DNA from 4 places in the Dactylosporangium salmoneum genome. Region 3 is predicted to be linked to each of the others. Evidence: riboswitches for the same ligand, from Rfam matches in the RefSeq annotation. Region 3 holds a riboswitch; each other region holds the start of a gene.
What was found. A riboswitch is a leader RNA that binds a small molecule or an ion and turns the genes downstream of it on or off. The one in region 3 is predicted to bind cobalamin.
Positions count from the first base shown of each region.

Region 1: another riboswitch for cobalamin. It lies ahead of ABD352_RS49405 (VWA domain-containing protein); the one in region 3 lies ahead of ABD352_RS00100 (peptidase).
Region 2: another riboswitch for cobalamin. It lies ahead of cobN (cobaltochelatase subunit CobN); the one in region 3 lies ahead of ABD352_RS00100 (peptidase).
Region 4: another riboswitch for cobalamin. It lies ahead of ABD352_RS49275 (ribonucleoside-diphosphate reductase subunit alpha); the one in region 3 lies ahead of ABD352_RS00100 (peptidase).

Region 1 covers NZ_BAAARV010000104.1:4,271-12,261, reverse strand. The annotation lists gene ABD352_RS49420 (hypothetical protein) at 1-286, opposite strand, end outside; gene ABD352_RS49415 (hypothetical protein) at 346-1,128, opposite strand; gene ABD352_RS49410 (hypothetical protein) at 1,194-2,072, opposite strand; cobalamin riboswitch at 2,174-2,300, shown strand; gene ABD352_RS49405 (VWA domain-containing protein) at 2,378-4,414, shown strand; gene cobO (cob(I)yrinic acid a,c-diamide adenosyltransferase) at 4,416-5,018, shown strand; gene ABD352_RS49395 (cobyrinic acid a,c-diamide synthase CobB) at 5,012-6,340, shown strand; gene cbiE (precorrin-6y C5,15-methyltransferase (decarboxylating) subunit CbiE) at 6,331-7,833, shown strand; gene cobM (precorrin-4 C(11)-methyltransferase) at 7,830-7,991, shown strand, end outside.
Region 2 covers NZ_BAAARV010000085.1:65,815-73,805, forward strand. The annotation lists gene cobN (cobaltochelatase subunit CobN) at 1-3,478, opposite strand, end outside; cobalamin riboswitch at 3,520-3,661, opposite strand; gene ABD352_RS43255 (precorrin-3B synthase) at 3,704-4,705, shown strand; gene ABD352_RS43260 (precorrin-8X methylmutase) at 4,702-5,322, shown strand; gene ABD352_RS43265 (precorrin-2 C(20)-methyltransferase) at 5,319-6,815, shown strand; gene ABD352_RS43270 (chymotrypsin family serine protease) at 6,892-7,991, shown strand, end outside.
Region 3 covers NZ_BAAARV010000001.1:17,213-25,203, forward strand. The annotation lists gene ABD352_RS00075 (ABC transporter ATP-binding protein) at 1-558, opposite strand, end outside; gene ABD352_RS00080 (CbiQ family ECF transporter T component) at 555-1,679, opposite strand; gene ABD352_RS00085 (hypothetical protein) at 1,682-2,542, opposite strand; gene ABD352_RS00090 (cell wall anchor protein) at 2,539-3,915, opposite strand; gene ABD352_RS00095 (hypothetical protein) at 3,980-4,456, opposite strand; gene ABD352_RS00100 (peptidase) at 4,483-5,523, opposite strand; cobalamin riboswitch at 5,614-5,762, opposite strand; gene ABD352_RS00105 (SLAC1 family transporter) at 5,910-6,887, shown strand; gene ABD352_RS00110 (hypothetical protein) at 7,192-7,644, shown strand; gene ABD352_RS00115 (hypothetical protein) at 7,952-7,991, opposite strand, start outside.
Region 4 covers NZ_BAAARV010000103.1:838-8,205, forward strand. The annotation lists partial or broken gene ABD352_RS49265 (FtsX-like permease family protein) at 1-469, shown strand, start outside; gene ABD352_RS49270 (hypothetical protein) at 517-3,510, shown strand; cobalamin riboswitch at 3,623-3,832, shown strand; gene ABD352_RS49275 (ribonucleoside-diphosphate reductase subunit alpha) at 3,962-6,343, shown strand; gene ABD352_RS49280 (ribonucleotide-diphosphate reductase subunit beta) at 6,400-7,368, shown strand, end outside.

The DNA.
Region 1 (7,991 bases), on a different contig from region 3:
CGTCGACCTGGGCGTCGGTGAGGTCGGTGTAGATGGGCCGGGACGCGTACGCCGAGGCCATGGCTCCCGGGTCGGTGTACACGCGGGACTGGATCGCGCACAGGTGGGTGGCGGTCGCGTCGAGGAAGATCGTCTCGCGGCGCTCCTCGGTCAGCGGGCCGGTCGTGGCCGGCGCCGGCGCCTTGATCTCCTGCGGGGCGTCGGAGCCGGACTTGCCGCCGCACGCGAAAAGGCCCGCCGTCAGGGCCAGGGCGGCGACGGCGAGCAGGGCACGGGAGCGGATCATCGGTTTGCCAGCCTCTCTGGGGGGCCGGCCCGCGGACGGGCCGGCCGATCCCCGGCTCGTTACGAGACGGTCAGCAGCAGGTCGTTCGTGTCGACGGTGCTGCCGTACGTGACCTTGACCTTGAGCTTGTAGACGCCGGTCGGCACGTTGGTCGCGTCGAACTTCACGGCGGCGTAGTCGTCGGAGCCGGCCAGCAGGGTCGAGCCCTGGTTGAGCGAGCTGTAGGCGCGCTCGCCCGGGTACGACACGACCAGGCCGGACGGGCCGCCGGAGACCGTGACCTGCACGTTGGTGACCGTCCCCTGCGCGTGGAAGTTCAGCTGCGACCAGACCGGCGTGGCCTTCGGCACCGTGATGGCGGTGGTCTTCTGCACGACGGCGTCGCCGGTGAGCGAGATGGTGGCGATGGTGGCGAGGGCGCTGCCGGAGTGCTGGACGCCGGTGCAGGTCGTCGCGCCGGCGTTCTTGGTGGTGTACGAGTAGTTGAGCGTCAGCGGCACCACGCCGATCAGGGTGTTCTGCGGCAGGGTGAGGTTGAACGCGGCGTAGTCCATGCGGCCCGTGGCGAGCGCGTCGCCCTTGGACAGCGACGAGTAGGTGCCGGTGTTCGACGGGTACTTCACCGTCACGCCGGTGGCGCTCGCGGTGATCTTGACGTCGCAGACGTCGCCGGCCGACGCCCACATGGTGCTGACCCAGCCGGTCTGGCCGGGCAGCATCGAGGCCAGGACCGGGGAGACGAGGCCGAAGTCCTGCACGGCCGCCGAGGCCGGGGCCGCGGCGGGGACGATGGCGGCCGCGCCGGCGGCGACGGCGAGGGCGATGGAGGCAGAGCGGCGCATCGGAGGGGTCCTTCCCGGATGTTTGTGTCGCCAGGGCAGATCGGCGGCCCGTGCGCGTGGTTGAGCTAGCCGGTGAGCGCTATCCAGGTGTCGTACTGGTGCACCGCGATTCCCGCGAACGCCGGGTACCGCTGCGCCGCCGAGTCCACCGCCGCGAGCGTCCTGTGCAGCTGGGTGGCGGTGGAGCCGTGGAAGCTGCAGTACGCGCAGTCGCCCAGCGGCTGCGTCTCCGCGCCCAGGCGGACCGGCTTGGCCACCTTCCCGGCCCGGCGCAGCAGGTCGTCGGCCACCCCGACCATGGAGTTGGCCCCGGTGGCGGTGTTGCGGTAGCTCATCACCGTGACGCCGTCGACGCGGGCCAGCACCGCGTCGGCGAGGTTGCCCCCGCCGCTCGGCACCGCGACCGTGGGCAGCCAGAACGGCACGTCCAGCTCCAGCGGCAGGTCCGTGGCCGAGGAGACCCGGTCCAGCAGCGTGAGGAACCGCGGTACCAGTGCGGCCTGGTCCGTGTTCCAGGCGGGCAGCAGGTAGGGCTCCACGTCCATGTGCAGGCCGTGGAACAGGCCCGTGGCCGACGCGCCCTCGGCCCAGGCCAGCGCGGTCGCGTGGTCGGTGGTCCAGTCCGGCTCGCCGCCGAGCGCGTCGAGCGCGATCCCGGCCGCGTCGCACAGTTGCTGCAGCTCGCGCAGGCGGGCCAGGTCGGCCTCGCCGGCCGCGGGGTCGTAGTAGGCGAACAGCGCCCGCACCCCGTTGGCCGTGGCCCAGTCCACCACGGGCCGCGGGTCGTCGCGCTCCCACAGCCACATCGCCCGGGTGCCCGGCGGGGCGACCGCGGTCTCCGGGGCGAGCGTCGGCAGGCGCAGGGGAGTGGCGGCGATCAGCGCGATCGCCACCAGCAGGAGGCAGGCCACCGCCTGGGCGGCCAGGTCCGGCCAGCGCCGCATGCCCGTCCCATCGGCAGCGGCGGGCGGATCGTGAGGGTCACACCTCGTCACGTTGACGGTACTGGGGCCGGTGGGACACGATGACCGGAAGCGGTATGCGGAGGAACCCGGTGCGATTCCGGGACGGTCCCGCCACTGTGACCGGGGAGTCGTCCCCCAGCGCACGGGCCACGGCCGGATCACGGCCGGAAGGCCGGGGGCCGGCGGCGATCCGGGAGTCAGGAGACTCCGGCCGCTGTCGCTGCAGCCAACCCTGCAGTCCCAGCCACCTCGCGGGCGCGGACCCGCCGAAGGGAAGTGTGCCCGTGACCCCGCCGTACCCGTTCTCGGCCGTCGTCGGCCTGGCCGACCTGCGCCTGGCGCTGCTGCTCACCGCCGTGTCGCCGGCCATCGGCGGCGTGCTCGTGCGCGGCGAGAAGGGCACCGCCAAGTCCACCGTCGTGCGGGCGCTGGCCGCGCTGCTGCCCGAGGTCGACGTCGTCACCGGCTGCCGCTTCGCCTGCGACCCGGCCGCGCCCGACGCCGAGTGCCCCGACGGCCCGCACCTGCCGGGAGGCGGCGCCGCGCGGCGCCGCTCCGCCCTCGTCGAGCTGCCGGTCGGCGCCACCGAGGACCGGGTCGTGGGCACCCTGGACCTGCAGCGCGCCCTCGGCGACGGGGTGAAGGCCTACGAGCCGGGCCTGCTGGCCGCCGCCCACCGGGGCGTACTCTACGTCGACGAGGTCAACCTGCTGCCCGACCACCTCGTCGACCTGCTCCTCGACGCCGCCGCCATGGGCCGCGCGCACGTGGAGCGCGACGGCGTGTCGGTCAAGCACGCCGCCCGGTTCCTGCTCGTCGGCACCATGAACCCCGAGGAGGGCGAGCCCCGCCCTCAGCTGGTCGACCGCTTCGGGCTGGTCGTCGGGGTGGCCGCCCCGCAGGAGGCGCCGCCGCGGGCAGAGGTGGTCCGCCGCCGGCTGGCCTACGAGGCCGACCCGGCCGCGTTCGCCGCCCGCTACGTCGAGGCCGACGCCGAGCTCGCCGCCCGCATCGCCACAGCCCGGGGCCGCCTCGGCGCGGTGTCCCTGCCCGACCGGGAGCTGGATCGGATCGCGCGGATCTGCCTGGCGTACCGCGTGGACGGCCTCCGGGCCGACATCGTCGTCGCGCGGACCGCGGTGGCCCTGGCCGCGTGGCACGGCCGGACCGTGGTCACGAAGGACGACGTGCGCGACGCGGCGCGGCTCGCCCTGCCGCACCGCCGCCGCCGGGATCCGCTGGACCCGCCGGGTGCCGACAAAGACCGTTTGGAAGAGGTACTGAACGCAGAGGCCAACCCGGACGAGCCCGACGACGATCCCGGCCCGGACAACGGCGGCGGCGGTCCGGACGGCCCCGGCGACGGCCCCGGCGACGGAGGCCCCGACGGCGCGGAGAGCGGGCCAGACGTCGACGACGGCTCCCAGCCCGGCCCACCGCCCCCTAGCCCCTCGCCGAATGCCGATCTTCCGGACGAATTCGACGCGCAGGGCAAATCGGATTCGTCCGACTCGTACCCTGCGGAGGGCGGAGAGGGGGAACCCGGGCAGCGGGTCGAGGCGCCCGGTGCGCTGGCGTTCGCGGGGTTGCCGTACAAGCCGAAGCTCCTCAGCATCGCCGGGCGGGCCAACCGCCAGGCGGGCGCGCACGCCGGCCGCCGCTCGCCCGCCGTCTCCCGGCACGGGCGGGTCGTGCGCAGCCGCGCCCCGCTCGGCGGCAAGCTCACCAGCCTCCACGTCCCGGACACGGTCCGGGCGGCGGCGCTGCGCGGCGCCCGGCGCGCCGAGGCCAGGGACGTGCGCGAGGCGGTCAAGGTCGGCCGCGAGGCCAACCTCGTGCTGTTCGTCGTCGACGCGTCCGGCTCCATGGCCGCCCGCCAGCGGATGAGCGTGGTGAAGACCGCCATCCTGTCGTTGCTGCGCGACGCGTACCAGCGGCGGGACAAGGTCGGGATGATCAGCTTCCGGCAGCACGACGCGGCGCTCGTCCTGGAGCCCACCGCCAGCCACGAGGTCGGCGTCCTGCGCCTCGCCGAGCTGCGCACCGGGGGCCGCACCCCGCTGGCCGCCGGTCTGCGCCAGGCCGCCCGGACCCTGCACGGCGAGCGGCGCCGCGATGCCCGCCGCCGGCCGCTGCTCGTCGTGGTCACCGACGGGCGATCGACCAGCGGGCCCGACCCGCTGAGCGTGGTACCGCTGCTGGCCGGGGTGCCCGCCGTCGTCGTCGACTGCGAGTCCGGCCCGATCCGCCTCGGCCTCGCGCGCCGCCTCGCCGCCGCGCTCGACGCCGACTGCATTCCGCTGTCGAGCCTGGGAGCCTGAGTTGCCGCAGGGAAGAGTCGAGAACGTGCCCGACGACGGGCTCACCACCCGCCAGCGCCGCCGCCAGCACGTGCTGGCCGTGCACACCGGGCAGGGCAAGGGCAAGTCCACGGCGGCGTTCGGCATGGCGCTGCGCGCGTGGAGCGCCGGCTGGCCCATCGCCGTGTTCCAGTTCGTGAAGAGCCCGAAGTGGAAGGTCGGCGAGGAGACGGCCCTGCGCGCGCTCGGCGAGACCGGCAAGGGCGGCAGCGTCGTGTGGCACAAGATGGGCGAGGGCTGGTCCTGGATCCAGCGGCCCGGCACCGAGCGCGACCACGCCGCCGAGGCCGCCGAGGGCTGGGAGCAGATCAAGCGCGACCTCGCCGCCGAGGCGTACCGCTTCTACGTCCTCGACGAGTTCACGTACCCGATCAAGTGGGGCTGGGTCGACATCGCCGACGTCGTGGAGACGCTGCGCGAGCGTCCCGGCAACCAGCACGTCGTCGTCACGGGCCGCGACGCCCATCCCGACCTGGTCGACCTCGCCGACCTCGTCACCGACATGACGAAGGTCAAGCATCCGATGGACGCCGGGCGAAAAGGCCAGCAGGGCATCGAGTGGTAGCAAGGATCGTCATCGCGGCGCCCGCCTCCGGCCACGGCAAGACCACCGTCGCCACCGGGCTGCTCGCCGCGTTCGCCGCCCGGGGCGAGAAGGTCGCACCATTCAAGGTCGGTCCCGACTACATCGACCCCGGCTACCACGCGCTCGCCGCCGGCCGCCCGGGCCGCAACCTCGACCCGGTGCTCGTCGGCGAGGACCTCGTCGCGCCGCTGTTCGCCCACGGCGCGGCCGGCGCCGACCTGGCCGTCATCGAGGGCGTCATGGGCCTCTACGACGGCCGCACCGGCGCCGGCGAGCACGGGTCCACCGCCCACGTGGCCCGGCTCCTCGACGCGCCCGTGCTGCTCGTCGTCGACGCCACCGCGCAGGCCCGCTCGGTCGCCGCGCTGGTGCACGGGTTCCGCTCCTTCGGCCCCGGCGTGCGCATCGCCGGCGTGATCCTCAACCGGGTCGGCTCCGACCGCCACGAGCAGATCCTGCGCGACGCCTGCGCCGAGGTCGGCACCCCCGTCCTCGGCGTGCTGCGCCGCCACGACGCCGTCGCCGCCCCCTCCCGCCACCTCGGCCTGGTGCCCGTGGTGGAGCGCTCGGCCGAGGCCGCCGCGTCCGTCACGGCCCTCGCCGACCTGGTCGCGTCCAGTGTGGACCTCGACGCCGTCTCCGCCGTCGCCCGCAGCGCGCCGCCGCTGTCCGCCGCGCCCTGGTCGCCGTCGCTCGCCCCGCCCACGCCCGGCGAGCCCGTCGTCGCCGTCGCCGGTGGGGCCGCGTTCTCGTTCGGGTACGCCGAGACCGTCGAGCTGCTCGCCGCGGCCGGCGCCCGGGTGTCCACGGTGGACCCGCTGCGCGACGAGGCCCTCCCGCCCGGCACCCGCGCGCTCGTCGTCGGCGGTGGCTTCCCCGAGGTGTACGCCGAACAGCTCTCCGCCAACGCCCGCCTCCGCGCCGAGGTGACCGCCCTGGCCGCGGCCGGGGGCGCGATCGCCGCCGAGTGCGCCGGGCTGCTCTGGCTGTGCCGCACCCTGGACGGCCGCCCGATGTGCGGCGTGCTGGACGCCGAGGCGGCGATGACCCCGAGCCTGACGCTGGGCTACCGCGACGCGGTCGCCGTCGCCGACAACGTGCTCGCCCCCGCCGGCACGAGGGTCACCGGCCACGAGTTCCACCGCACCCGCGTCACCCCGCCCGCCGGCGCCACCCCGGCGTGGGCCTGGCGCGAGGGCCGGGACGGGTTCGCCGCCGGCAACGTCCACGCGTCTTACCTGCATTTGCACTGGGCCGGCGCGCCCCAGCTCGCCTACCGCCTGGTGGCCTCGTGCGCCTGACGGTCGGATTCGGCGCCCGGCCCGGCACGTCCCCGGCCGAGGTGCTCGCCCTGCTGGCGGAGTCGCTGCCCACACTGGACGCGGTCGGCACCGTGTCCACCGTGGACTCGCGCCGGGAGCTGGCCGAGGCGGTGGCGGCGGCGCACGGCTGGGCAGTGGTGACGTTCCCGGCCGAGGAGCTCGCCGCCGTGCCCGTCCCGTCGCCGTCGGCCCGCGTTTCGGCCGCGGTGGGCACCCCGAGCGTCGCCGAGGCCGCGGCCCTGCTCGCCGCCGGCCGCCCGGCGGTGCTGCTGGCCGGCAAGCGCTCGTCACCGAACGCCACCGTCGCCGTCGCGGCCGCCGCGCCCCCGGTCGTCGTCGTGGGCATCGGCGCCGACGGAGGCGTCGACCCGGCCCGGCTGCACGCCGCCGACGTCGTCTTCGGTGGCCCGCGCCAGCTCGACCTGCTGCCCGAGACCGTGCGGGCCGAGCGCATCGCCTGGCCCTCGCCGCTGGTGCCCGCGCTGCCGCGCCTGCTCGCCGAGCACCACGACGCGCGGGTCTGCGTGCTGGCCAGCGGGGACCCCATGCACTACGGCATCGGCACCACCCTGGTGCGGCTGCTCGGCGCCGCCCACGTCACCGTCGACCCGCGCCCGTCCTCGGTGTCGCTGGCCTGTGCCCGGCTCGGGTGGGCGGTCGAGGACACCGAGGTCGTCCGCGACGCCAGGCTGCTGCGCCGGTACCTGCACGACGGGCGGCGCGTCCTGGTGCTGTCCGCGGGCGCGGCCACGCCCGCGCAGGTGTGGCGCATCCTCGAGGAGTCCGGCTTCGGCGACAGCGCCGTCACGATCCTCGAGGACCTCGGCTCCGCCGGCGAGCGCGTCCACCACGACCCGGCCGCCGCCGGGCCGCTGAACATCGTGGCGGTCGAGTGCCGCGGCCCGGGCGGGCTGCCGGTCGTGCCGGGACTGGCCGACTCGGCGTACGACTCCGACGGCCAGCTCACCAAGCGCGAGATCCGGGCCGTCACGCTCGCCGCGCTCGGCCCGCGCCCCGGCGAGCTGCTGTGGGACGTCGGCGCCGGCTCGGGCAGCATCGGCATCGAGTGGCTGCGCGCGCACCGCTCCTGCCGGGCCGTCGCGGTCGAGCGCGATCCGGCCCGGGCCGAGCGGGTTTCGGCGAATGCGGCGCGGTTCGGCGTACCGTCGCTGTCCATTGTGGTCGGTTCGGCACCCGGGGCACTGGACGGCCTCGAGGTGCCCGACGCCGTCTTCATCGGCGGCGGGTTCACCGTGCCCGGCGTCTTCGAGCGGTGCTGGGCCGCGCTGCGCCCGGGCGGCCGGCTCGTCGTCAACGCCGTCACCGTCGAGTCGGAGCGGCTCGTCGCCGAGCTGCACGCCCGGCACGGCGGCGAGCTGACCCGGATCGCGGTGAACCGGGCCGCGCCGGTCGGTGGGTTCCTGGGCTGGCGGCCGATGCTGCCCGTGACGCAGTGGTGGGTGGAGAAATGACCGTGTACTTCATCGGCGCCGGCCCGGGCGCCCCGGACCTCATCACCGTGCGCGGCCGCGACCGCATCGCCGCGTCGCCGGTCTGCCTGTACGCGGGCAGCCTCGTGCCCGTGGAGCTGCTCGAGTACTGCCCGCCCGGCGCCCGGCTCGTCGACACC
Region 2 (7,991 bases), on a different contig from region 3:
CGGGGTGCTCCCACAGGCCCCGCTCCGCCGCCTCCAGGAGGCGCTCGGCGATGCCGTGCAGCGCCCACGGGTTGGACTCGGTCAGGAACTTGTGGTTGTCGGGGTCGAAGACGTAGGACTCGGCGAGCTTCTCGTACATCCAGTCGGCGACCACGCCCGCGGTGGCGTCGAAGCCGAACAGGTAGTCGACGGTCGCGGCGAGCTCGAAGGCGCCCTTGTAGCCGTGCCGGCGCATGGCGGCCAGCCACCTCGGGTTGACCACCCGGGCCCGGAAGACGCGCGCGGTCTCCTCGCTCAGGGTGCGGGTCCGCACCGCGTCGGGGTTGGTGCTGTCGCCGACGTAGGCGGCGGGCGCCCGGCCGGTGAGGGCGCGGACGGTGGCGACCATGCCGCCGTGGTACTGGAAGTAGTCGTCCGAGTCGGCGATGTCGTGCTCGCGGGTGTCGGTGTTCTTGACCGCGACGGAGATCCTGCGGTACGCGCCCTCCATGTCGGTGCGGGCCTCGATCCCGTCGACGCCGCGGCCGTACGCGTAGCCGCCCCACACGGCGTAGACCTCGGCGAGGTCCCGGTCGTCGCGCCAGTTCCGGCTGTCGATGAGCGGGAGGATGCCCGCGCCGTACGCGCCGGGCTTGGAGCCGAACACGCGCAGGGTGGCGCGGCGGTCGTCGCCGTGGGCGGCCAGGTCGGCCCGCACGTGGGCGCGCACGAAGTTGTCCTCGTCGGGCTCCTCGGCGTCGGCGGCCAGCCGCACGGCGTCGTCGAGCAGGGCGACCACGTGCGGGAAGGCGTCGCGGAAGAAGCCGCTGATGCGCATGGTCACGTCGATGCGCGGGCGGCCCAGCTCGGGCAGGCCGACGAGCTCCAGGCGGCTGACCCGGCGGGAGGCGTCGTCCCAGACCGGGCGGACGCCGAGCAGGGCGAGGGCCTCGGCGATGTCGTCGCCGGCGGTACGCATGGCGCTGGTGCCCCACATGGACAGCCCGACGGAGCGGGGCCAGTCGCCGTGGTCGGCCCGGTACCGCGCCAGGAGCGAGTCGGCCATCGCCTGGCCGGTCTCCCACGCGAGGCGGCTCGGGACCGCCTTCGGGTCGACCGAGTAGAAGTTGCGGCCGGTCGGCAGGACGTTGATGAGCCCGCGCAGGGGCGAGCCGCTGGGGCCGGCCGGGACGTAGCCGCCGTCGAGCGCGTGCAGGACCATCGTGAGCTCGTCGGTGGTCCTCGCCAGCCGGGGAATGATCTCGGCGGCGGCGAACCGCAGTACCCGTACAACTTCCGGATTTTCCGACAGATCCGAGATGTCCGACGCATCCCAGTCGCGGGCCTCCATGGCCTCGACCAGCGCCCGGGCGCGCGCCTCCGCGTCGTCCACGGAGAGCCGCGATCCGGACATCTCGTCCAGGCCCAGGGCCTCCCGCAGGCCCGGCAGCGCCGCGACCTGGCCGCCCCACATCTGCCGGGCGCGGAGCATGGCCAGGACGAGGTCGACGCGCGCGGGCCCGGTCGGGGCCTGGCCCAGGATGTGCAGCCCGTCGCGGATCTGCACGTCCTTGACCTCACACAGCCAGCCGTCGACGTGCAGCAGGAAGTCGTCGAACTCGGCGTCGTGCGGCCGGTCGGCCAGGCCCAGGTCGTGGTCGAGGCGGGCGGCCTGGATCAGGGTCCAGATCTGGGCCCGGATGGCCGGCAGCTTGGCCGGGTCGAGCGCGGCGATCGTGGCGTGCTCGTCGAGCAGCTGCTCCAGGCGGGCGATGTCGCCGTAGGTGTCGGCCCGGGCCATCGGCGGGACCAGGTGGTCGACGAGGGTGGCGTGGGCCCGGCGCTTGGCCTGGGTGCCCTCGCCGGGGTCGTTGACCAGGAACGGGTAGACCAGCGGCAGGTTGCCCAGGGCCGCGTCGGCGCCGCAGCCGGCCGACATGCCGACCGTCTTGCCCGGCAGCCACTCCAGGTTGCCGTGCTTGCCGACGTGGACGACCGCGTGGGCGCCGAACTCGTCGGCCAGCCAGCGGTACGCGGCCAGGTAGTGGTGGCTCGGCGGCAGGTCGGGGTCGTGGTAGATGGCGACCGGGTTCTCGCCGAAGCCGCGCGGCGGCTGGACCATGACCACGACGTTGCCGCGGCGCAGGGCGGCGAGCACGATGTCGCCGGTGGCCGGGTCGACGAAGAGCTCGCCCGGGGCCGGGCCCCAGTGCTGCTCCATGCCGGCCCGCAGGTCCTCGGGCAGGGTGGCGAACCAGGCGGCGTACCGCTCGGCCGAGATCCGGACCGGGTTGCCGCTCAGCTGCTCCTCGGTGAGCCAGTTGACGTCCTGGCCGCCGGCCGCGATGAGCTCGTGGATGAGCGCGTCGCCCTCGGCCGGGAAGCCCTCGCCGAGGTCGTACCCGCGTTCGGTCAACGCGGCGAGCAGCCGCACGACGCTGGCCGGGGTGTCCAGGCCGACGGCGTTGCCGATGCGGGAGTGCTTGGTCGGGTACGCGCTGAGCATGACCACGATCCGCTTGTCCGCGTTGGCCAGGCCGCGCAGCCGGGCGTGGGCGGCGGCGATCCCGGCCACCCGCCCCGCCCGCTCGGGGTCGGCGACGTAGACGGTGAGGCCGTCCTCGTCGATCTCCTTGAACGAGAACGGCACGGTGATGATCCGGCCGTCGAACTCCGGGATGGCGACCTGCGTGGCGGTGTCCAGCGGCGAGAGCCCGTCGTCGCTGCCGTCCCAGCCCTCGCGGCTGCTGGTCAGGCACAGGCCCTGCAGAATCGGCACGTCGAGGGCGGCCAGGGCGCCGACGTCCCAGGCCTCGTCCTCGCCGCCGGCCTGGGCGTCGGCCGGGCGGGTGCCGCCGGCCGCGAGCACGGTGACGACGAGCGCGTCGGCCCGGCGCAGCGTGTCGAGCAGCTCCGGCGGGGCGGTGCGCAGGGAGGCGGCGAAGACCGGCAGCGCGTTGGCGCCCTCGGCCTCGATCGCGTCGCACAGCCGCTCGACGAACGCGGTGTTGCCGGACACGTGGTGGGCCCGGTAGTAGATGACCGCCACCGTCGGGCCGCCGGTCGCGGCCGCCTCGCGCTCGAGCACGCCCCAGGCCGGCGTCTCCACCGGCGGGGCGAAGCCGTGGCCGGTCAGCAGCACGGTGTCGGACAGGAACCGGTGCAGCTCGGCGAGGTTGGCCGGGCCGCCGAAGGCGAGGTAGGCGTGGGCCTGGGCGGCGAGGCCGGCCGGCACCGTGGAGTGGCTCATCAGCTCGGCGTCGGGGGCCTGCTCGCCGCCGAGGATCACCACCGGGCGGCCGGTGGCCAGGAGCGCGTCGAGGCCGTCGGCCCAGTCGCGGTACGCCCCGAGGAAGCGCACGACGATCAGCTCGGCGCCCTCGGCCAGCCCCGGCAGGTCCTCCACGGCGGTGCGGGACGGGTTGGCCAGCCGGTATTCGGCGCCGCTCGCGCGGGCGCTGAGCAGGTCGGTGTCGGACGTCGACAGCAGCAGGATCACGCCGGGGTCCTCCCTCGGGGTCCGCGCCCCAAGTCGGTGGGTGGGTTCCGGCGGCGGAGGAGTTCCTGACTTCCGGATCGGCGCTGGAGGCTCGTTCCCGGTCACAGTGGCGGGACCGCCCCGGACTCGCACCGGGTTCCTCCACACGTCGCCGTTGCTGTGTACAGCGTCGCCAACTCTCCTTGACCGGCCGCCGCCGAGTCAAGCGCAGGTAGTATCCGCCCCGTGCAGCCTCCCAGCGAACGCGACGCCCCCGACCGGTGCCCCGGCGCCGTGCAGGTGCACGCCGCCGCGGACGGCGGCCTGGCCCGGGTCCGGCTGCCCGGCGGGCTGCTCACCGCGGATCAGCTGGGCGTGCTGCGGGCCGCCGCGGCCGAGCTGGGCGACCCGGTGCTGGAGCTCACCTCGCGGGCGAACGTGCAGGTCCGCGGCCTGCGCCCGGGCGCGGAGATCGAGCTGGGCGAGCGGCTGGCGGCGGCCGGGCTCCTGCCGTCGGCGACCCACGAGCGGGTGCGCAACATCATCGCCAGCCCGCTCGGCGATGTGCGAGGGCTCGTCCGCGAGTTCGACGCGTTGCTGTGCGCGACACCCGCGCTGGCCGACCTGCCAGGGCGGTTCCTGGCCACGATCGACGACGGGCGCGGGGACGTGACGCCGCTGCTCGGGGACGTGGGGCTGCACGGCGGCCGCCTGGTGCTCGCGGGTCTGCCGACCACCGCCACCGGGGGCGCGTCCTTGCTGGTGGCGGCCGCTCTGGCATTCCTGGCCGAGCGGGTCGCGCAGGAGTCGCAGGCGTGGCGGCTGGCCGAGCTGCGCGACGGTCCGGCGCGGGTGGCCCACCGGCTGCGCGCTTCCGTCGACCTGTGCGATCTGCCCGTGTTCGCCGGTCCGCCGCCAGGGGTTGTCGTGCCGCTCGGGCTCCTCACGCCCGCATTGCGGTTCGAGGATGCCGCGAAGGAGATCATTGTCACGCCTTGGCGGACCGTCGTGCTGCCGGGCGTACCGATGCCGGATTCTGATCCCTCTCCGTGGACCGGGGTGACGGCGTGCGCCGGGCGGCCGGGCTGCGCCAAGGCACTGGCCGATGTCCGCGCGGACGCCCGGCCGCGGGACCCCGGCGGACTTCCGGTCCACTGGGCCGGCTGCGAGCGGCGCTGCGGCGCGCCGAAGGGAAGGCACGTGGAGATGGTGGCGACGCCGCAGGGGTACCGGAGCGCGGTCGTATGACGGACTACATCCGCGACGGCGCGGAGATCTACCGCCGCTCGTTCGCCACGATCCGGGCCGAGGCCGACCTGTCCGCGCTGCCTGCCGACGTGGCCCAGGTGACCGTGCGCATGATCCACGCCTGCGGGATGGTGGACCTGCCGGCCGACGTCGGGCACTCCCCCGGCGTGGTCGCCGCCGCCCGGGCCGCGCTGCGGGCCGGTGCGCCGATCCTCTGCGACGCCGAGATGGTCGCCTCCGGGGTCACCCGCGCCCGGCTCCCCCGGGACAACGAGGTCATCTGCACGCTGCGGGATCCGGGTGTACCGCAGCTCGCCGCGCGCCTCGCCACCACCCGCAGCGCGGCGGCGCTCGAGCTGTGGCGGGGCCGCCTCGACGGCGCCGTCGTGGCCATCGGCAACGCCCCGACCGCGCTCTTCCGGCTGCTGGAGATGGTCGCCGAGGGCGCCGGCCGCCCGGCCGCGGTGCTCGGCATCCCGGTCGGCTTCATCGGCGCCGCCGAGTCGAAACTGGCCCTGGCCGGGTCGGACCTGGAGTACCTGGTCGTGCACGGCCGCCGGGGCGGCAGCGCGATGACGGCCGCCGCCGTCAACGCGATCGCGGACGAGAAGGAATGACCACAGTGGACAGCGGGAGCCTCTACGGCGTCGGGCTCGGCCCCGGCGACCCCGAGCTGGTGACGGTCAAGGCGGCCCGGATCGTCGCCGCCGCCCCGGTGGTGGCCTACCACAGCGCCCGCCACGGCCGCAGCATCGCCCGCACGATCGCCGCGCCGTACCTGCGCCCGGAGCAGATCGAGGAGGCCCTCGTCTACCCGGTGACCACCGAGGACACCCCGGACTACCGCGCGGTCATCGAGGAGCACTACGACGCCTGGGCCGCCCGCCTCGCCGCCCACCTGGACGCCGGCCGCGACGTCGTCGTGCTGTGCGAGGGCGACCCGCTGTTCTACGGCTCCTACATGCACATGCACAAGAGACTCTCGCAGCGGTACCGCACGTCCGTCGTCCCCGGCGTGACCTCCGTCTCCGGCGCCTCGGCCGTGCTGGGCCGCCCGCTGGTGGAGCGCGACGAGGTGCTCACCGTGCTGCCCGGCACCCTGCCCCCGGACGAGCTGGCCGCGCGGCTGGCCGCCACCGACTCGGCCGCGATCCTGAAGCTGGGCCGCACGTTCGGCAACGTCCGATCCGCGCTCGAGCAGGCCGGGCGGCTGCAGGACGCCTGGTACGTCGAGCGGGCCACCACCGGCGGGCAGCGCACCGCGCCACTGGCCGGCGTTGATCCGTCGACCGTGCCGTACTTCTCCCTCGCCCTGCTGCCGTCGAAGGTCCACGACGAGACCGCGGCCGCCCTCGCGGCGGCCCCGCCTTCGCCGGCCGCCGGGGAGGTCGTGGTCGTCGGCCTCGGACCGGCCGGGCGGGACTGGCTCACCCCGCAGGCCCAGGCCGCGCTCGCCGCCGCCGACGACCTGGTGGGGTACAAGCCGTACCTGGACCGGGTTCCGGTCAACCCCCGGCAGCGGCGGCACGCCTCGGACAACCGGGTCGAGGAGGAGCGGGCCGAGTTCGCGCTCTCCCTGGCCAAGAACGGGCGGCGGGTGGCCGTCGTGTCCTCCGGGGACCCCGGCGTCTTCGCCATGGCGGCGGCCGTGCTGGAGGTCGCCGCGGAGCCGCGCTGGAAGGACGTGCCCGTCCGCGTGCTGCCGGGGCTCACCGCGGCCCAGGCGGTGGCCAGCCGGGCCGGGGCGCCACTCGGGCACGACTTCTGCGTGCTGTCGCTGTCCGACCGGCTCAAGCCGTGGGACGTCATCGCTTCCCGGCTCTCGGCCGCGGCCGCGGCGGACCTGGTGATCGCGATCTACAACCCGGGCTCGCGCTCGCGCACCTGGCAGGTGGAGGCGGCCAAGGAGCTGCTGCTGCAGCACCGCGCCGCCGACACCCCGGTGGTGATCGGCCGCGACGTGGGCGGGCCGGAGGAGTCGGTGCGGGTGGTCGACCTCGCCGCCCTGGAACCGTCCGAAGTGGACATGCGCACGCTGCTCATCATCGGCTCCTCGCAGACCCGCCACGACGGCACGCGCGTCTGGACCCCGCGCCGCTACCCTGGCTGAGCGGTTTGTCCCACGGGACAACGCAGTGATCGCAGTTTATGTATGGTGTCACTCTCTTCGGGGAGAGGACACCTGCGTGAACCGCCGACACCGATTCTTCGTCACCGCCATCGGCATCGCCGCGCTGGTCGCGGCGCCCGCACTTCCGGCCGCCGCGGACGAGACGCCACCGCCCGCCGGCCAGGCGGGCGACGGGAGCGCCCTGCTGGTCCAGCCGGCGCTGGCGGCCCGCCAGGACCGGCTGATGCAACTGCGGACGTGGATCATCACCCAGCCGGGCATCGAGGACACCGGCTACATCGAGTCCGTCAACGACGCCGCCGACCTTTCGACCACCGTGCTGTGGTACGGCCCGGCGAGCGCCCTGCAGGACGGCATCCGCAAGGAGGCGAAGCGCCTCGGCGTGTCCGTGACGTTCAAGCAGCGCAAGTACAGCCGCGGTCAGCTGATCGCCGCGGCCACGGCGGCCTTCCACAGTTCGGGCAAGGGCGCGCTCGCGGGGTTCACGCTGCATTCCGTCGGCGCGATCGCGGCCGACTTCGACGGCATCGTGATCCGCGGCGACCAGGCCGGCGCGCCGGCGGCCGGTCGGGCCGCGCTCGACGCGTCCACCGCCGGGGCGATATCGGCGCAGCTCGGCGTCGACGTGTCCATCACCAGCGACAGCGGGCCGCTCGTGGCGGCGACCGCCACCCGGGACAGCGACTCGCCGGCGTTCAACGCGGGCGGCCTGATGTCGTCGCCGAGCACCACCAGCTTCTGCACGAGCGGCTTCGGCATCATCCTCAACGGCGTCGCGCGCACGACGACGGCCCGGCACTGCTGGCAGCACGACTACAAGACCGTGTACAGCGGCTACACCTACGGCGACGGGCTGGTCAACTCGCCGGAGGGCGCGGCCCGGGTGATGACCGCCGGCGGGTTCTACTGGATGTTCGACGGCGCCTGGAACAACACGGCAGGCTACAAGAAGACCGTGATCGGCTACGGCGACGTCGGCCTCAACGACCTGGTGTGCACCAGCGGCGCCAACTCCGGCGTCCGCTGCAACATCAAGGTCACGAACATGTGGGTGCTGCACAACGACGGCATGGGCGCCGACTTCTGGACCATCGAGGGCCACCAGCAGAACGACACCATCGCCGCCACCCAGGGGGACAGCGGTGGGCCCGTCTT
Region 3 (7,991 bases):
CCGCGTGATGGCGGCGAGGACGTCCTCGGCGGCGGTCGGGTCGAGGGCGGAGGTGGGTTCGTCGAGGACGACGACGCGCGGGTGGGCGGTGAGGACGGCGCCGATCGCGACGCGCTGCTGCTGCCCGCCGGACAGGGTGCGCAGCGGGCGGTGGCGCAGCTCGGCGATGCCGAGCAGGTCGAGGGTCTCCTCCACGCGTTTGCGCATGGCCGGGCCCGGCACGGCGAGCTGTTCGAGGCCGTAGGCGAGCTCCTCCTCGACGGTGTCGGTGACGAAGCCGTGCAGCGGGTCCTGACCGACGTAGCCGACGACGTCGGCGAGCTCGCGGGGCGGGTGGGTGCGGGTGTCGCGGCCGTCGACGGTGACCCGGCCGGCGAGGGTGCCGCCGGTGAAGTGCGGCACGAGGCCGTTGACCGCGCGGAGCAGGGTCGACTTGCCGGTGCCCGTGTGGCCGGCGACGAGGCACAGTTCGCCTTCCCCGACGGCCAGGGTGACGTCGCGGATCGCGGGCGCCGCGGCGCCGGCGTAGGTGACGGTGACCCGGTCGAACTCGATCATGCGGTCGCCTCGGCAGGTTCGTCGCCGGGCGGGGACCCGGCGAGTGCGGTGACGGGCGGCGGGCTCAGCCAGGCCGGCACCGCCGCGAGCGCCACGGCGAGCGCGGGCAGGAGCCCGAGCTGCGGCCAGGCGAGGGGGCTCAGGGACGGGTAGATGTTCGCGGGGTCGACGGCGGCGGTGGCGAACAGCAGCGCCCCGGCGCCGATCCCGGCGAGCGCCGTGGCGGTCTCGGGCAGCCGCCACGGGTCGGGCCGGTAGCGGCTGCGACGCACCCGGTGCCCGCCGAGGACGAGCCCGGCCGCCGCGGCGATGCCACCGGCCGCGAGCAGCGGCAGGCCGAGCGGGCGGGGTGTGGTGGCGTCGAGGAGGCCGTACACGCCGACGCAGACGCCGAGCAGGCCGGCGACGACGAGGGCGCCGGTGGTGAGCCGGACGGGGCGTGGTGTGGTGCCGGCGCGGGCGTAGCCGCGGGAGTCCATGGCGGCGGCGAGGGTGAGCGAGCGGTCGAGGGCGTCGGCGAGGACGGGCAGCAGGATCGCCCGCAGCGCGCGGACACCGTTGCCGGTGCCGCCGCGCAGCCTGCGGGCCCGCCGTACCCGCAGCACGCTCTCGGCGAGCTGCGGCGCGACGGACAGGGCGACGATGACGGCGGTGCCGGCCTCGTACAGGGCAGCGGGGACGAGCTTGAGCAGGCGTTTGGGGTTGGCGAGGGCGTTGGCGGCGCCGAGGCAGACGAGCATCGCGGCGAGCCGGAGCCCGTCGTAGAGGCCGCCGAGCAGTTCCTCGGCGGCGACCGGCCCGAACAGCCGGATGCCGGCGGCCCACTCCGGCAGCGGGATCTGCGGCAGGGTGAACAGCACGTGGGTGCCGGCTCCGCCGCCTCCGCCGAGGACGATCCGGAACAGCAGGCGGCTGGCCACGATGAGACCGCCGAGCAGCAGGTAGAGGCGGAAGGCGAGAGCCCAGGGAGCGTCGGTGCGGCGGCGGGCGACGACGTACCCCGCGGCCGCGACGACGAGGGCGAGCACGATCGGGTTGGTGGTCCGGCTGGCCGCGGTGGCCAGGCCGAGGGCCCACAGCCACCAGGCCCCCGGATGCAGCGCGCGCGGCAGCCGTTCCACTCCTACGTGTCCCGGGTCGTACGGCGCCGCCAGGCGACCACACCGCCGGCGGCCGCCAGCGCCACGAGCACGGCCAGGCCGGCGAGGGTGCCGGCGGGAACGTTGGACGCGTTCCGGGTCGCCGAGACGTCCGCCGGCGGCGCGGTCGTGGACGCCGGTGGGCTGGTGCTCTGCGCAGGGCCGGCGGACGGCTGCGCGGCGGGGTCGCTCGACGCCGGCCCGGAGGTTACCGCCGGTGGTGTGGTGGCGCCCGGCGCCGTGGCGGCGCCCGGCGCCGTGGTCCGGGGCGCGGTGATGGTCGTCGGCGCCCCGGGTGCCGGCTGGCCGGTGGTCGCCGGCGGTGGTGGTGGCGGCGGTGCCGGCCGGGACGGTGCGGCGCCGGGCGTCGGAATGCTGCCCTCGGTGTGGTTCTTGGAGAACGACCAGCCTTCGAAGCTGCCCTGGGGCGGGGTGCGGTTCTTGACGCCCTTGTCGCTGTAGACCCAGGCGCCGCCGTTCGAGGCGTGCCAGTACGACCAGTACGCGGTGGCGGGCGGCGTGTCGACACACGGTTCGGATGCGGCGGTCGGCCTGCCCTCGATCCGGCAGATGAACGCGAGGCCCCACCGGTTGGTGCCGGCGACGGCGAACCCGGCGTTCTGCAGCGCGGTCAGGCCGCTGCCCTGCTCGCCCGGTGCGCAGCGGATGACCACGCCGCCGCCGAGCTCGTGGAAGTCGACCACGACGGTGACGCCGGTGGCGTCCGGGCAGTACCCGGCGGTGCCGCCCGCCCCGGCCGGCGTGGCGGGCGGCGCGGCGCCGGCGGCGGCCGCGAGTATCGCGGCGGCCGCCGCCCGGACGAGCCGGCCACGCGGGCGGGTCATGGCCTGCGGCGCCGCCGCGCCACCAGGACCAGGGCCGGGCCGGCGGCGATGAGCGCAACGGCGAGGACGGCGACGCGCAGGATCGGGTCGCCGGTGACCGGCAGGCCACCACCGGGCGTCGTGGGGGCGGCCGACGACGGCGACGGGCTCACCGACGCGGACGTGGACGGCGTCGTGCTCGCCGACGCGCTGGCCGATGCGCTGGCCGACGGGCTCGCGGACGCGGACCCCGACGGCGACGCGGATGCGGACGGCGAGGCCGAGGCCGATCCGGCGGGCTGCTCGCCGATCTCGCCGAACGGGACCTGGGCGAGGGCGAGCAGGGCCTGCGCGGTGGCACGGCGCCACTGGTCGCGCAGCATGTCGTCGATCGCGCCGGTGCCGAACGCGTCCGGGCTGTACGCGATGGCGCCCTGGTCGGTGCCGCCGCCGCGCTGCAGCTTGATGATCCAACCGGCGGCCTTCTCCGCCGCGGCGGTGGCACCGGCCGCCGCGAGCGCCTGCCCGGCCAGGCCGGTGCTGTTGCTGTTGGCCACGGCGGGCAGGCTCGGGTCCGGCTTGTGCGGGCCGTTGACGAACGACCCGTCGGCGGCCTGCGCGGCCTCGAGCCAGGCGACGCCCTTCGCCGCGGCGCCGGGCGCGCCGGGCGCGGCGCCGGCGGCGAGGAGCGCCTGCACGGCCATCGCGGTCGAGTCGACGTCGGGAACGTCGTCGCTGGAGCAGCCGGCGCCGGCCGGGTCGGGGTTGAGCCGGAACCCGCCGGCCGGGCACTGCTGGCGGATCAGGTAGCCGACCACGTCGTCCGGCGCGCCGCCGCTGCGGGACAGGCCGAGGACCGCGAGGGACTGGTCGAACGTGTTGGAGGCGTCGCCGCCGTAGACCTCGGGCGTGGTGTCACGGACCCGGCCGCGGTGCGGGCCGCTGGTGGCGACGAGGTCGCGGGTCATGGCGTCGAGGTCGAGGCCGCCGAAGTGTTTCGGGTCGCGGCCGGCGGCGGTGGCGGCGACGAGCAGCTTCGCGGTGGAGCCGGCGTCGACGATCCGGTCGAGGTCGCCGTCGGAGTCGTAGTCGATCTCGTAGTAGCTGAACGCGGCCGCGTTCGCGGCGACCCGGTCGGCGACCGTGTCCGCGGTGGCCGGGGCGACGCCGGTCGCCTTCAGGGCGAGCAGCGCGTCGATGGTCAGGCCGATGTCGGGCATGCCGAAGTTGGTCAGCACCCCGTCCTCGAGCTGGGTGGTGAGCCACGTCGCGGCGTTTTGGCCCGCGGCCAGGTGGGCGGGGCTCGGAGCGGCCACGGCGGTCACGGCGGCGACGCCGGTCACGACGGTGGCGGCGAGCGCGGCGGCGGTGGCGCGGTACGTGCGGGGACGCATGAGGGGCCTTCCGATGGGGCCCGGTGCGGCGCCGCGGACGTGGCACCACACCGGGCCGGGGGCGTCAGGGAGCGGTGATGGAGGGCTGCTGGCCGGAGCCGAAGCGCCAGCCCTCGACGGTGCCGATGGCCGGGTTGTACGACGACGCGCCGCTCGAGCTGTAGGTCCATGCGCCGCCGGGGGTGGCGTGCCAGTACGACCAGTACGCCGTGGCCGGCGGGGTGTTGACGCACGGCTCGGTCGCCGCGGTGGGCATGCCGTTGATCCGGCACACGAACGCCAGGCCCCACCGCTGGGTGCCGGCGACGGTGAACCCGGACCCGGTCAGGGCCGCGAGGCCGGTGGCCGGGTCGCCGGCGTAGCAGCCGGTGACCACGCCGCCGCCGAGGGAACCGAAGTCGACCACGACCGTCACGCCCGTCCCGGGGGAGCAGGCGGCGGCGTGCGCCGCGAGGGGAGCCGGCTCGGCGAGCACGAGCGCGCCGACGGCGGCGAGCGAAGCGAGGGCGGTGGACAGCGTGCGTCGCAGGGCGGACGTCATCGTTCCTCCAGTGTGGACGGTGGCGGTCACGGGCAGGCGAGCACCGGCGCGGCGGGCCTGGACCCGGCCGCGGTCAGCGTGGCGAGGCCGGCGCCGGTGAGGCCGGGCACCGCCTGGGCGGTGGCCCGCACGGCCGTGGCGGGGTCGAAACCGGCCGGGGTGTAGGCGATCGCGCCGCGGTTCGGGGCCGGGTCCGTGCAGCGCACCTGCAGGGTGAGCAGGAAGCCGCGGGCCTTGAGCCAGGCGAGGGGGCGCCCGGCGACGGCGAGGGCCTGTGCGGCCAGGCCGGTGCTGTTGGCGTTCACGGTGCCGGCGCCGTCGGTGAACGACCCGTCGCCCGCCTGCACCGACACCAGCCACGCGATCGCCGGGGCGGCGTCGGCCGGGCGGTGTGCGGCGAGGAGCGCCTGCACCGCGAGGGCGGTGGCGTCGACGTCACTGGCGCAGGTGGGCTGGTCGAAGTAGAGCGGGTAGCCGCCGTCCGGGCAGCGGGTGCCGGCCAGGTAGGCCGCGCCCGTGGCGGGCGCTCCGGCCGGGGTGCGGCTCAGGGCGAGCAGCGCGAATGCCTGGGTGAACTGGTTGCTGTAGTCGCCGAACGCGGACCGGTCGGAGAACCGGCCCGACGGCGCCTGCAGCCCGCGCAGCCGGGCGACGAGGTCGACGCCGCCGAACGCGGCCGGGTTGCCGCCGCGGATCTGCACGGCGAGGGCCAGTTTGGCGGTGGCGCCCGCGTAGGCCTCGGTGCCGTCGCCGATGTACCCGGTAAGGACCTCCGGCCGGGCCAGCCACGCGGTCGCCCTGGCCGCGCTGGCGCCGGCGACCTTGGTCGCCGCGAACGCGAGGATCGCGTCGATGGTGAGGCCCTGGTCGGGGTAGGCGACGCCGTCGAAGACGACCTCGAACCGCTCCCCGTCGACCATCTGCCGGGCCAGCCATCCGGAGGCGGCGGCGGGCCGGTCGAGCGTCGGCGTGCTGGCGGCCGCCGGGGTGGCGGCGAGGGTGGTCAGCGCGAGGGCGGCGAGCGCCCCGGCGAGCAGGGTTCGTACGCGGTGCCGGTGGACAGCCATGTGGGCGGGCCTCTCCGGCCCTGGCAGTCGAGAGAAACCGGGAGCACGCCCGGTGGCTCCGACCCGTGGGCCACGACGGGTAGGGAGGTGCAGGAACCACGCACGCGGACGGGTACTCGGGCTCACGACGAGCGTCAAGGTGCTCGTCGCCTACCGTTGCGGGCCAGCGCCGGATTTCGACCGGACTTCCCCCATCAACGCACGGCTATGTTGTTGTGACCGTCAGTCTGTCGATGCGATGCGCCGCCGTCAATCCCACCCGCCGGCTTGTGGCGATCGCGACACGCGGGCCGGCCGGGCCGAGCGGCGCGGATAGGCGCGGGATACCGGGACGATTTCGGGTAGACACGCCCAGCCCGACTGTCGAACCTTTCGTGGGGGACCGCATGAGCACGCCGACGACCGGCTCGCACGCCGGTATCACCCCGAACCTCTTCGGCATCGCGTACGGTCTGGCCGGCCTCGCGGTCGGCTGGCGGTACGCCGCGCAGGTGGGGCTGGCCCCGGCGCTCGTGTCCGACATCCTGTTCGTCATCACGGCCCTGGTCTGGCTGGCGCTGCTGGCCGGCTACGTCGCGCAGGTGCCGCGCCGGCCCGGGGGCTGGCGCGGCGAACTGGCTCACCCGGTGATGGGGCCGTTCGTGTCGCTGATCCCGATCGTCGGCATGCTCCTCGCGATCGGCCTGCTGCCGGACAGCCCGGCCGCCGGCCGCTGGCTGCTGGGGGTGTTCACCGTCATCACGATCGCCCTGGCCGGCTGGATGACCGGCCAGTGGATCATCGAGGGCATCCAGCCGGAGCACCTGCACCCCGGGTACGTGCTGCCCGCCGTCGCGGGCGGCCTCATCGCGGCGATCGGCGCCGCCCTGGCCGGCTGGTCCGGCCTGGCCCAGACGTTCTTCGGCCTCGGCCTGGTGTCGTGGCTGGTCCTCGAGGCGATCATCGTGTCCCGGCTGTACCTGCGGGGGCTGCTGCCCGCGCCGATGCGCCCGACCCTGGCGATCGAGGTGGCACCGCCCGCCCTCGCCGGCCTGGCCTACCTGGCCGTCACGCACGGCACGGTCGACGCCGTCGCCTACGCGCTGGGCGGGTACACGCTACTCGCGGTCATCGTCCAGCTACGGCTCCTCGGGTTGTACCGCAAGCTGTCCTTCTCGCTCGGATTCTGGGCGTTCGCCTTCCCGTACGCCGCCGTCGCCACCTTCACGCTGCACTGGATCGACTACGCACGCGCGCCCGGGTACCGGATCTGGTCCTGGATCGTCATCCTGGCGATCAGCGCGTTCATCGCCGGCCTGGCCGTCAAATCGGCCCTCGTCGCCGGCCACCGGATCCCGCGGCGGCGCCTGCGCCTGACGCACTGACGCTGCGGTGGCGCCTGCGCTTGGCCCGCTGGCGCTGCGGTGGCGCCTGCGCTTGGCCCGCTGGCGCTGCGGTGGCGCCTGCGCTTGGCCCGCTGGCGCTGCGGTGGCGCCTGCGCTTGGCCCGCTGGCGCTGCGGTGGCGCCTGCGCTTGGCCCGCTGACGCTGCGGTGGCGCCTGCGTCTGGCCCGCTGACGCTGCGGTGGCGCCTGCGCTTGGCCCGCTGACGCTGCGGTGGCGCCTGCGCCTGGCCCGCTGACGCCGCGGCGGCGTTGGAGCGCAGCGCCCCGCCGGGAACAATGCCCGGATGGAGCTGCGTCCCGAACTCTGCCCGCCGCCGGTCGCACCCGAGCGCGTGGCCGAGCTGTGTGCCGCCATCGAAACCATCGAAGAGCTGCTGGAACGCGGCGAGCCGGCGGACGCCGCGATCGCCGCGTTCAACGCCGGAACCGGCCATGGCTACGCCACCGACGACTTCCGCACGTACTGGACGTCGCGCGACGTCGAGGACTTCGCGCTTGAGGCCGCCCGGCCGGCATTTCCGAAGGTCGCCGACGTCACCCGCGACGAGCTGATCGAGATTGTCGGCCGGATACAGGCGGCCGGCGACGACGTGGACTACTACGTGCTCCTGCTGATCACCAACGTCCCGCACCCTCGGGTCACCGACCTGATCTTTCATCCGCCGGCGGAGCTGGCCGACGCGTCACCCGAGGCCGTCGTCGATGCGGCGCTGAGCTACCGCCCGATTGCGCTGTGACGGGGCGCGGGGCGAGGCCCGGCCGGAAAACCGGGCCCGGAGCCGAGGCCGTCATCGACGTGGCGCTGAGCTACCGGCCGATTGCGCTGTGACGGGACGCGGGGGGAGGGTCGGCCGGGAAACCGGGCCCGCACCCGAGGCTGTCATTGACGTGGCGCTGAGCTACCGGCCGATTGCGCTGTGACAGGACGCGGGGCGAAGGCCCGGCCGGGAACCGGGCCTCGCTCAATCGGCAATGCGGACATCCGGATCTGCGGCCCGATGTCACGGTCAGTAACCGAGCGTCGCGGCCGCGGTGTTCTGTGGCTCAGTAACCGATCGCCGCGGCCGCCGTGTTCTGCAGCTCG
Region 4 (7,368 bases), on a different contig from region 3:
CGGGGTGGAGGTCGTCGGCACCGAGACGGCGGACGCGCACGAGGCCCGGCTGGCCGAGCAGGGGCCCGCCTTCGCGGTGCGCTTCCGGCTGTTGTCCGCCCTCGCGGGTCTGCTGCTGGCCGCGGTGGCCGCCGCCGTCGCCGTCGGCGTGGAGCGCCGGGTGCGCGCGGCCGAGCTGCGGGCGATGCGGGCCCAGGGTGTACCGGCACGAGTCGGGCCGGCCGCCGCGGCCGGCGGGCAGGGTGCGCTGCTCGGGCTGGGCGCGCTGGCCGGGTTCCTCGTCGCGGCGGGCATCGCGGGGCTCTCGGGCGCACCGGTGGCCGCGTTCACCGACGACTGGCAGCTGACCGAGCCGCCGCCCGCGCTGCAGCCGGGTGCCCTCGCCGTGGTCGCCCTGCTGGCCCTGGTGGTCCTGGCGGCCGCCTCCGCCGGGGCGTTGCGCGGCACCGGAAAAGAGCCCACACGATGACGGCCTCGCATGCGTTGCGGGGCGGGCGCGGAAGGCGGTACCGATAAATGGTCGGGCTTGTCTTGGCGATGCTGCGGACCCGGCGCGGGCAGGCGGCGGCGCTGCTGCTGCTCACCATGCTGGCCGTCGGCGCGACCGTGGCGGTGCCCGCCTACCTCGGCGCCGTCGATATCGCCACCGCGCGGGGCGAGGTCGCCGCGGCCGGCCCCGCCGAGCGCTCGATCACCGTCAGCGCCCTGGTCTTCACGGACGGCGGCACCGTCGACCCGGACTTCGACTCCGTCGCCGGGGCGCTGCTGGACCAGCCCGGGTTCGCGCACGTGTACTCCGCCGAGTTCGCCGTCACCGGCCTGCAGGCCGGTGCGGACGGCACCCGGACCGTGTACCGCCAGGACGCCTGCGCCCACCTGCGCATCGTCACCGGGCGCTGCCTCATGGGCTCCGGCGACATCGTCATCGGCGAGCAGACCGCGGCCCACAACGATCTCGCGCCCGGCGACCGGATCACCCTCACCTACGCCCGGGTGATCCCGAACCCGCTGACCGGCATCGCGGTGTTCCAGCCGGACGGGCCGCCGGCCGAGCTGACGGTGGTGGGCACGTACCGGCCCGCCGACCCGCACGAGCAGTACTGGGGCGGCCACCGGTACTTCGCCACCAGCGCCCTGGGCCAGAGCGCCGAGCCGGTGTTCCTCGGCACCGCCACCGCCGAGCGGCTGCGGCCGCGCGAGCTCACCGTCGGCCTGGACGCGACCGCCGGCCCGGGCGCCTTCGACCGGCTGCCCGAGCTGCGCACCCAGGTCGACGCCCTGCGCCAGCGGGCCAAGCAGGTCAGCGGCGGCTACCAGGTCGACACCGCGCTGCCCGCCCTGATCGACCGGGTCGAGGCGAGCCGGGGGCTGGCCCGCCGCAGCGTGCCCGCGGGCGCCGTGCCGCTGTTGCTGCTGGCCTATCTCGCGCTGTACCTCGCCGTCGACTACGGCGCCGAGGGCCGCCGCACCGAGCTCGCCGTCGTGGCGCTGCGCGGCGCGCCCTGGTGGCCCCGCACCGTGCTGGCCACCGGCGAGACCATCGCCGCGATCGTGGCCGGCGCCGTCGCCGGGTGCGTCGCCGGGCGGGCCGCGGTCGGCGCGCTCGTCGCCTGGCGCCTGCCCGGCGCGAGCATCCCCGATCTCTCCCGCGGCGACCTCGCGCTCGCCGCCGCCACCGCCGCCGGCGCGGTCCTCGTCGCCGTGTTCGCCCAGCACCGCCGCCTCGCCCGGCCGATCACCGAGCTGCTGCAGCGGGTGCGCGCCCGGGCCGGCCTCGGCTGGCGCACCGCCGTCGTGCTGGCCGTGCTCGCCGCCGCGGCCGTCATGCAGCTGTTCAGCAGCGGCGGGCGCCTGGACGGCATCGGCCTGCTCGCACCCGCCCTGTGCATGCTGGCCCTGGCGCTGACGGGTGCCCGGCTGCTCACCCCGGCCGCGCGGGCGGTCGGCCGCTCGGCCCTGCGCCGCGGTCGGCTCGGGCTGGCCCTCGCCGCGCTGCTGCCCGGCCGGCGCCCGGCCGGGCAGCGGATGCTCCTGCTGCTCATCGTCACCGTCGCGGTGCTGGGCTACGCGGTCAGCGCCACCGACGTGGCCGCCCAGGACCGCGACCTGGCCGCCCGGATCGGCACTGGCGGCAGCCGGGTCCTCACCGTCGGCCCGGTCACCCGCCAGCAGCTGCTGCGCGCCGTGCGGGCGGCCGACCCGCAGGGCCGATGGGCGATGGCGGTCGCGCAGCTGCCGAAGGGCGCCCCGGACGAGCCGGCCAAGCTCGCCGTCGACGCCGCCCGGCTGCCGGCCGTGGTGCCGTGGCTGTCGCAGTACGGCGCCGTCGACCCTGCCCGCATCCCCGACCTGCTGCACCCGCCGGCACGCCAGCCGGTCGTCACCGACGACAAGGTGGCCCGCTTCGACGTGGAGGTCGTCAGCGCCGGCAATGAGCCGGTGCGCCTCAAGGCGGTGCTGGAGTCGATGACCGGGCGCGGGTCCGCCGTGCTGGACCTCGGGGCCGTGAGCAAGGGGCGGTACACCCTCAAGAAGAGCGACGACGTGTGCATCGGCGGCTGCCGCCTGGCCGCCCTCAAGCTGAGCTCCGACCGCATCGGCGGGGCGTCGGTCGACGTGGCCGTGACCCTGCTGGGCCTGTCCGCGCCGGGTGCCGACCTGGCCGACCCGGCCCACTGGCGGGCGACCGGCGGCACCCTGTCGGCCACCGGGGCGGGCCTGCGCTTCGCGGTGCGCGGCGCGCTGACCGACGGCGCCTGGTTCCAGCCCGCCGACGCGCCCTATCCGCTGCCGGTTCTGGCCACCGTACCGCTGGAAGGCCGCCGCCTCGCCGGGCTGGACGGACTGCCGACCGAGGTCCGCCCGGCCGGCCGCGCCGACGCCCTGCCCCGGGTCGGCACCGCGGGCGCGCTGGTCGACCTGGAGTACGCCGACCGCGTCTCCGTGGACGGCGGTGGCGCCATCGCGCCCGAGGTCTGGCTGTCCGCGGCCGCCCCGCCCGACGCGCTGACCCTCCTCGGCACGCAGGGCCTCATCGTGACCGACGACCGCGACGCAGCCTCGGTCCGGGCCCGCCTGGACCGCGACGGCCCGGCCCTGGCCCTGTGGTTCCACCTCGTCACCGGCGCGCTCGCGATCCTGCTGGCCGCCGGCGGCATCACCCTCATCGCCGCCGTGGACCGCGGCGCCCGGGCCGCCGACCAGGCCGCCCTGCGCCTGCAGGGCCTGAGCCGCCGCGCCGCCCGGCGGGCCACGCTGTGGACCTATCCGGCGCTGGTGCTCGCCGCGGGCCTGCTCGGCCTGGGCGTCGCGCTCGCCGTGTGGCGGCTGACCGGCTGGACGCTGCCGGTGTTCGGCTCGGACGCCCAGCTGCCGGCGCTGCCGCTGCCGCACTGGCCGGGCCTGGTCGCCCTGCCGCTGGCCTGGCTGGGCTGCGTGACCCTGCTGGCCTTCGTGGCCGCCCGGGCCGGCCGCCCGCCGGTCACCGCCGCGGGAGGAGCGGGGGCGTGAAGGTGCGTTGAGCCTGATGCGGCGTGAGGTCTGGCGGCGACGCACGGTGATGCGACGTACGCGACACGCCGACACACCATCTGGTGTTTCGCTTTCTCGATGTCTCCCATATATGGTGTTGCCCGCAGCTGGTTCGCTCGTCCCGCCGGGACGGGCGTCGCAAGAGGGAACCCGGTGGAAATCCGGGACTGCCCCGCAGCGGTGAGTGGGAACGAAAGCCGTCAACGAAGCACTGGACCACACGGGTCCGGGAAGCGGCGGCCGGTAGGCGACCTCGGTCATGCCCACGAGTCCGAAGACCTGCCAGCGCGCCGCGGGCCGTCCAGGCCTCGCGGCGGTCGGAGGCCGCGCGGGACGGCTGACGCCAACGCCAGTCGACGGCGCCTGCCGTCGCCCGGTGGCGTCTCTGCTCGCGCGCCCAACGTAGGTCGACGGGTGACGAGGGGGACACATGACAGTCACGCAGGACAAGGCCGTGCCCGGTCAGGGGGCGCCGGAGCAGCGACGGCACGCGATGCAGGTCCGCAAGCGCAACGGCGACCTGGAGCCGGTCGACGTCAACAAGATCGTCAAGGCGGTCGAGCGGTGGGTCGGCGACCTCGACGAGGTCGACCCGCTGCGTGTGGCGACGAAGACGATCAGCGGGCTGTACGACGGGGCGACGACCGCCGAGCTGGACAAGCTGTCCATCCAGACCGCCGCGGAGCTGATCGGTGAGGAGCCGCAGTACTCGAGGCTGGCCGCCCGGCTGCTCGCCGCATACGTCGACAAGGAGGTCCGCGGGCAGGGCGTCGCGAGCTTCAGCCAGTCGATCCGCTACGGCCACCAGCTGGGGCTGATCGGCGACGAGACGGCCACCTTCGTCGCCGCGAACGCGCGGAAGCTCGACGACGCCGTGGACCTCGACGGGGATCTGCGGTTCGAGTACTTCGGCCTGCGCACGGTCGCCGACCGGTACCTGCTGCGCCACCCCGACACCCGCCTCGTCGTGGAGACCGCGCAGTACTGGCTGCTGCGCGTCGCCTGCGGGCTGTCGCAGACGCCGACCGAGGCCATCGGCTTCTACCGGCTCATGTCCTCCCTGGCGTACCTGCCGAGCTCGCCGACGCTGTTCAACTCCGGCACCCGGCACACCCAGATGTCCTCCTGCTTCCTCGTGGACTCCCCGCGCGACGAGCTCGACTCCATCTACGAGCGCTACCACCAGGTCGCGAAGCTGTCGAAGTTCTCCGGCGGCATCGGCATCTCCTGGTCCCGCGTGCGCGGGCGGGGCGCGCTGATCCGCGGTACCAACGGAAAATCCAACGGCATCGTGCCCTTCCTCAAGACGCTGGACGCCGGCGTCGCCGCGGTGAACCAGGGCGGCCGGCGCAAGGGCGCGGCCTGCGTCTACCTCGAGCCGTGGCACCCCGACATCGAGGAGTTCCTCGAGCTGCGCGACAACACCGGCGAGGACTCCCGGCGCACGCACAACCTCAACCTGGCCAACTGGATCCCGGACGAGTTCATGCGCCGCGTCGAGGCCGACGCCGACTGGTCACTCATCGACCCGTCCGACGCCCCGGAGCTGCCCGACCTGTTCGGCGCCGAGTTCGACGAGGCCTACCGGGCCGCGGAGAAGCATGCCGTGCGGACCGTCAAGGCCCGCGAGCTGTACGGCAAGATGATGCGCACCCTGGCCCAGACCGGCAACGGCTGGATGACCTTCAAGGACCGCTCCAACGCGCTGTCCAACCAGACCGGGGCGCCGGGCAACACGATCCACCTGTCGAACCTGTGCACCGAGATCCTCGAGGTGAACAGCGACGAGGAGACCGCGGTGTGCAACCTCGGCTCGATCAACCTCGGCGCGCACGTCACCGCCGAGGGCGTCGACTGGGAGCGGCTGCGCGAGACGGTGCGCACCGCCGTCGTCTTCCTCGACCGGGTCATCGACATCAACTACTACCCCTCGGCGCAGGCGGCCGCGTCCAACCCGCGCTGGCGGCCGGTCGGCCTCGGGCTCATGGGCCTGCAGGACGCGTTCTTCACGCTGCGGCTGCCGTTCGACTCGGCCGGGGCGCGCGAGCTGTCCACCCGCGTGCAGGAGGAGGTCCTGCTCACCGCCCTGGAGACCTCGGCCGGCCTCGCCGAGCGGTTCGGCCCGCATCCGGCGTTCGCCGAAACCCGCGCCGCCGGCGGCGTGCTGCACCCCGACCTGTGGGGCGCCGAACCGGCCGCGGATGAGCGGTGGACGGCCCTGCGGGCCCGCGTCGCCGAGCACGGGCTGCGCAACTCGCTGCTCGTCGCGATCGCCCCGACCGCCACGATCGCCTCGATCGCCGGGTGCTACGAGTGCATCGAGCCGCAGGTGTCCAACCTGTTCAAGCGCGAGACGATGTCGGGGGAGTTCCTGCAGATCAACACCTATCTCGTGCGGGAGCTCAAGGCCCGCGGGCTGTGGACCGCGGCGATCCGCGAGCAGGTCAAGCGGGCCGAGGGCTCCGTGCAGGGCATCGCCGAGCTGCCGGTGGACGTCCGGGAGCTGTACCGCACGGCGTGGGAGCTGCCGCAGCGGGCGCTCATCGACCTCGCCGCCGCCCGCGCGCCGTACATCGACCAGTCGCAGTCGCTCAACCTGTTCATGAGCGCCCCGACGATCGGCAAGCTGTCCTCGATGTACCTGCACGCCTGGAAGTCCGGCCTGAAGACCACGTACTACCTGCGCTCCCGCCCGGCCACCCGGATTCAGCAGGCCACCGTGTCCGTCACCCCGGCCGTCTCGCTCATCGCCCCGACCGAAGCCGTCGCCTGCTCCCTGGAAAACCCCGAATCGTGTGAGGCCTGCCAGTGACCACCATCCCCGAACCCCGCACCGCCGACGTGCGGCCCCTGCTGCTCGACCCGGGCATGGACCTGACGCTGCGGCCGATGCGGTACCCGCAGTTCTTCGACCGGTTCAAGGACGCCATCAAGAACACCTGGACCGTCGAGGAGGTCGATCTGCACTCCGACCTCGCCGACCTGCCGAAGCTGTCGCCGGCCGAGCGGCACCTCGTGTCCCGGCTGGTCGCGTTCTTCGCCACCGGCGACACGATCGTCGCCAACAACCTGGTGCTGAACCTGTACCAGCACGTGAACTCCCCGGAGGGCCGGCTCTACCTGTCGCGGCAGCTGTTCGAGGAGGCGGTGCACGTCCAGTTCTACCTCAACCTCCTCGACACCTACGTGCCCGACGAGCGGGAGCGGTTCGAGGCGTTCGCCGCGGTCGAGAACATTCCGTCGATCCGGCGCAAGGCCGAGTTCTGCTTCAAGTGGATCAACTCGATCTTCGAGCTGCGTGAGCTCAAGACCCGCGACGACCGCCGCGCCTTCCTGCTCAACCTGATCTGCTTCGCCGCCTGCATCGAGGGCCTGTTCTTCTACGGCGCCTTCGCCTACGTGTACTACCTACGCTCCCGCGGACTGCTGCACGGCCTCGCCTCGGGCACCAACTGGGTGTTCCGCGACGAGTCGATGCACATGGCGTTCGCCTTCGACGTCGTGGACACCGTGCGGGCCGAGGAGCCGGACCTGTTCGACGCCGAGATGGAGCGCCAGGTCCAGCAGATGCTGGCCGAGGCCGTCGACTGTGAGGTCCAGTTCGCCGCCGACCTGCTCGAGCAGGGCGTCTCCGGGATGTCGCTGACGGACATGCGCGAGTACCTGCAGCACGTCGCCGACCGGCGGCTGGCCGTGCTGGGCATCGCGCCGATGTACGGCAGCCGCAATCCGTTCGCGTTCATGGAGCTGCAGGACGTCCAGGAGCTGTCGAACTTCTTCGAACGGCGGGTCTCGGCCTACCAGGTCGGCGTCACCGGCACGGTCACCTTCGACGAC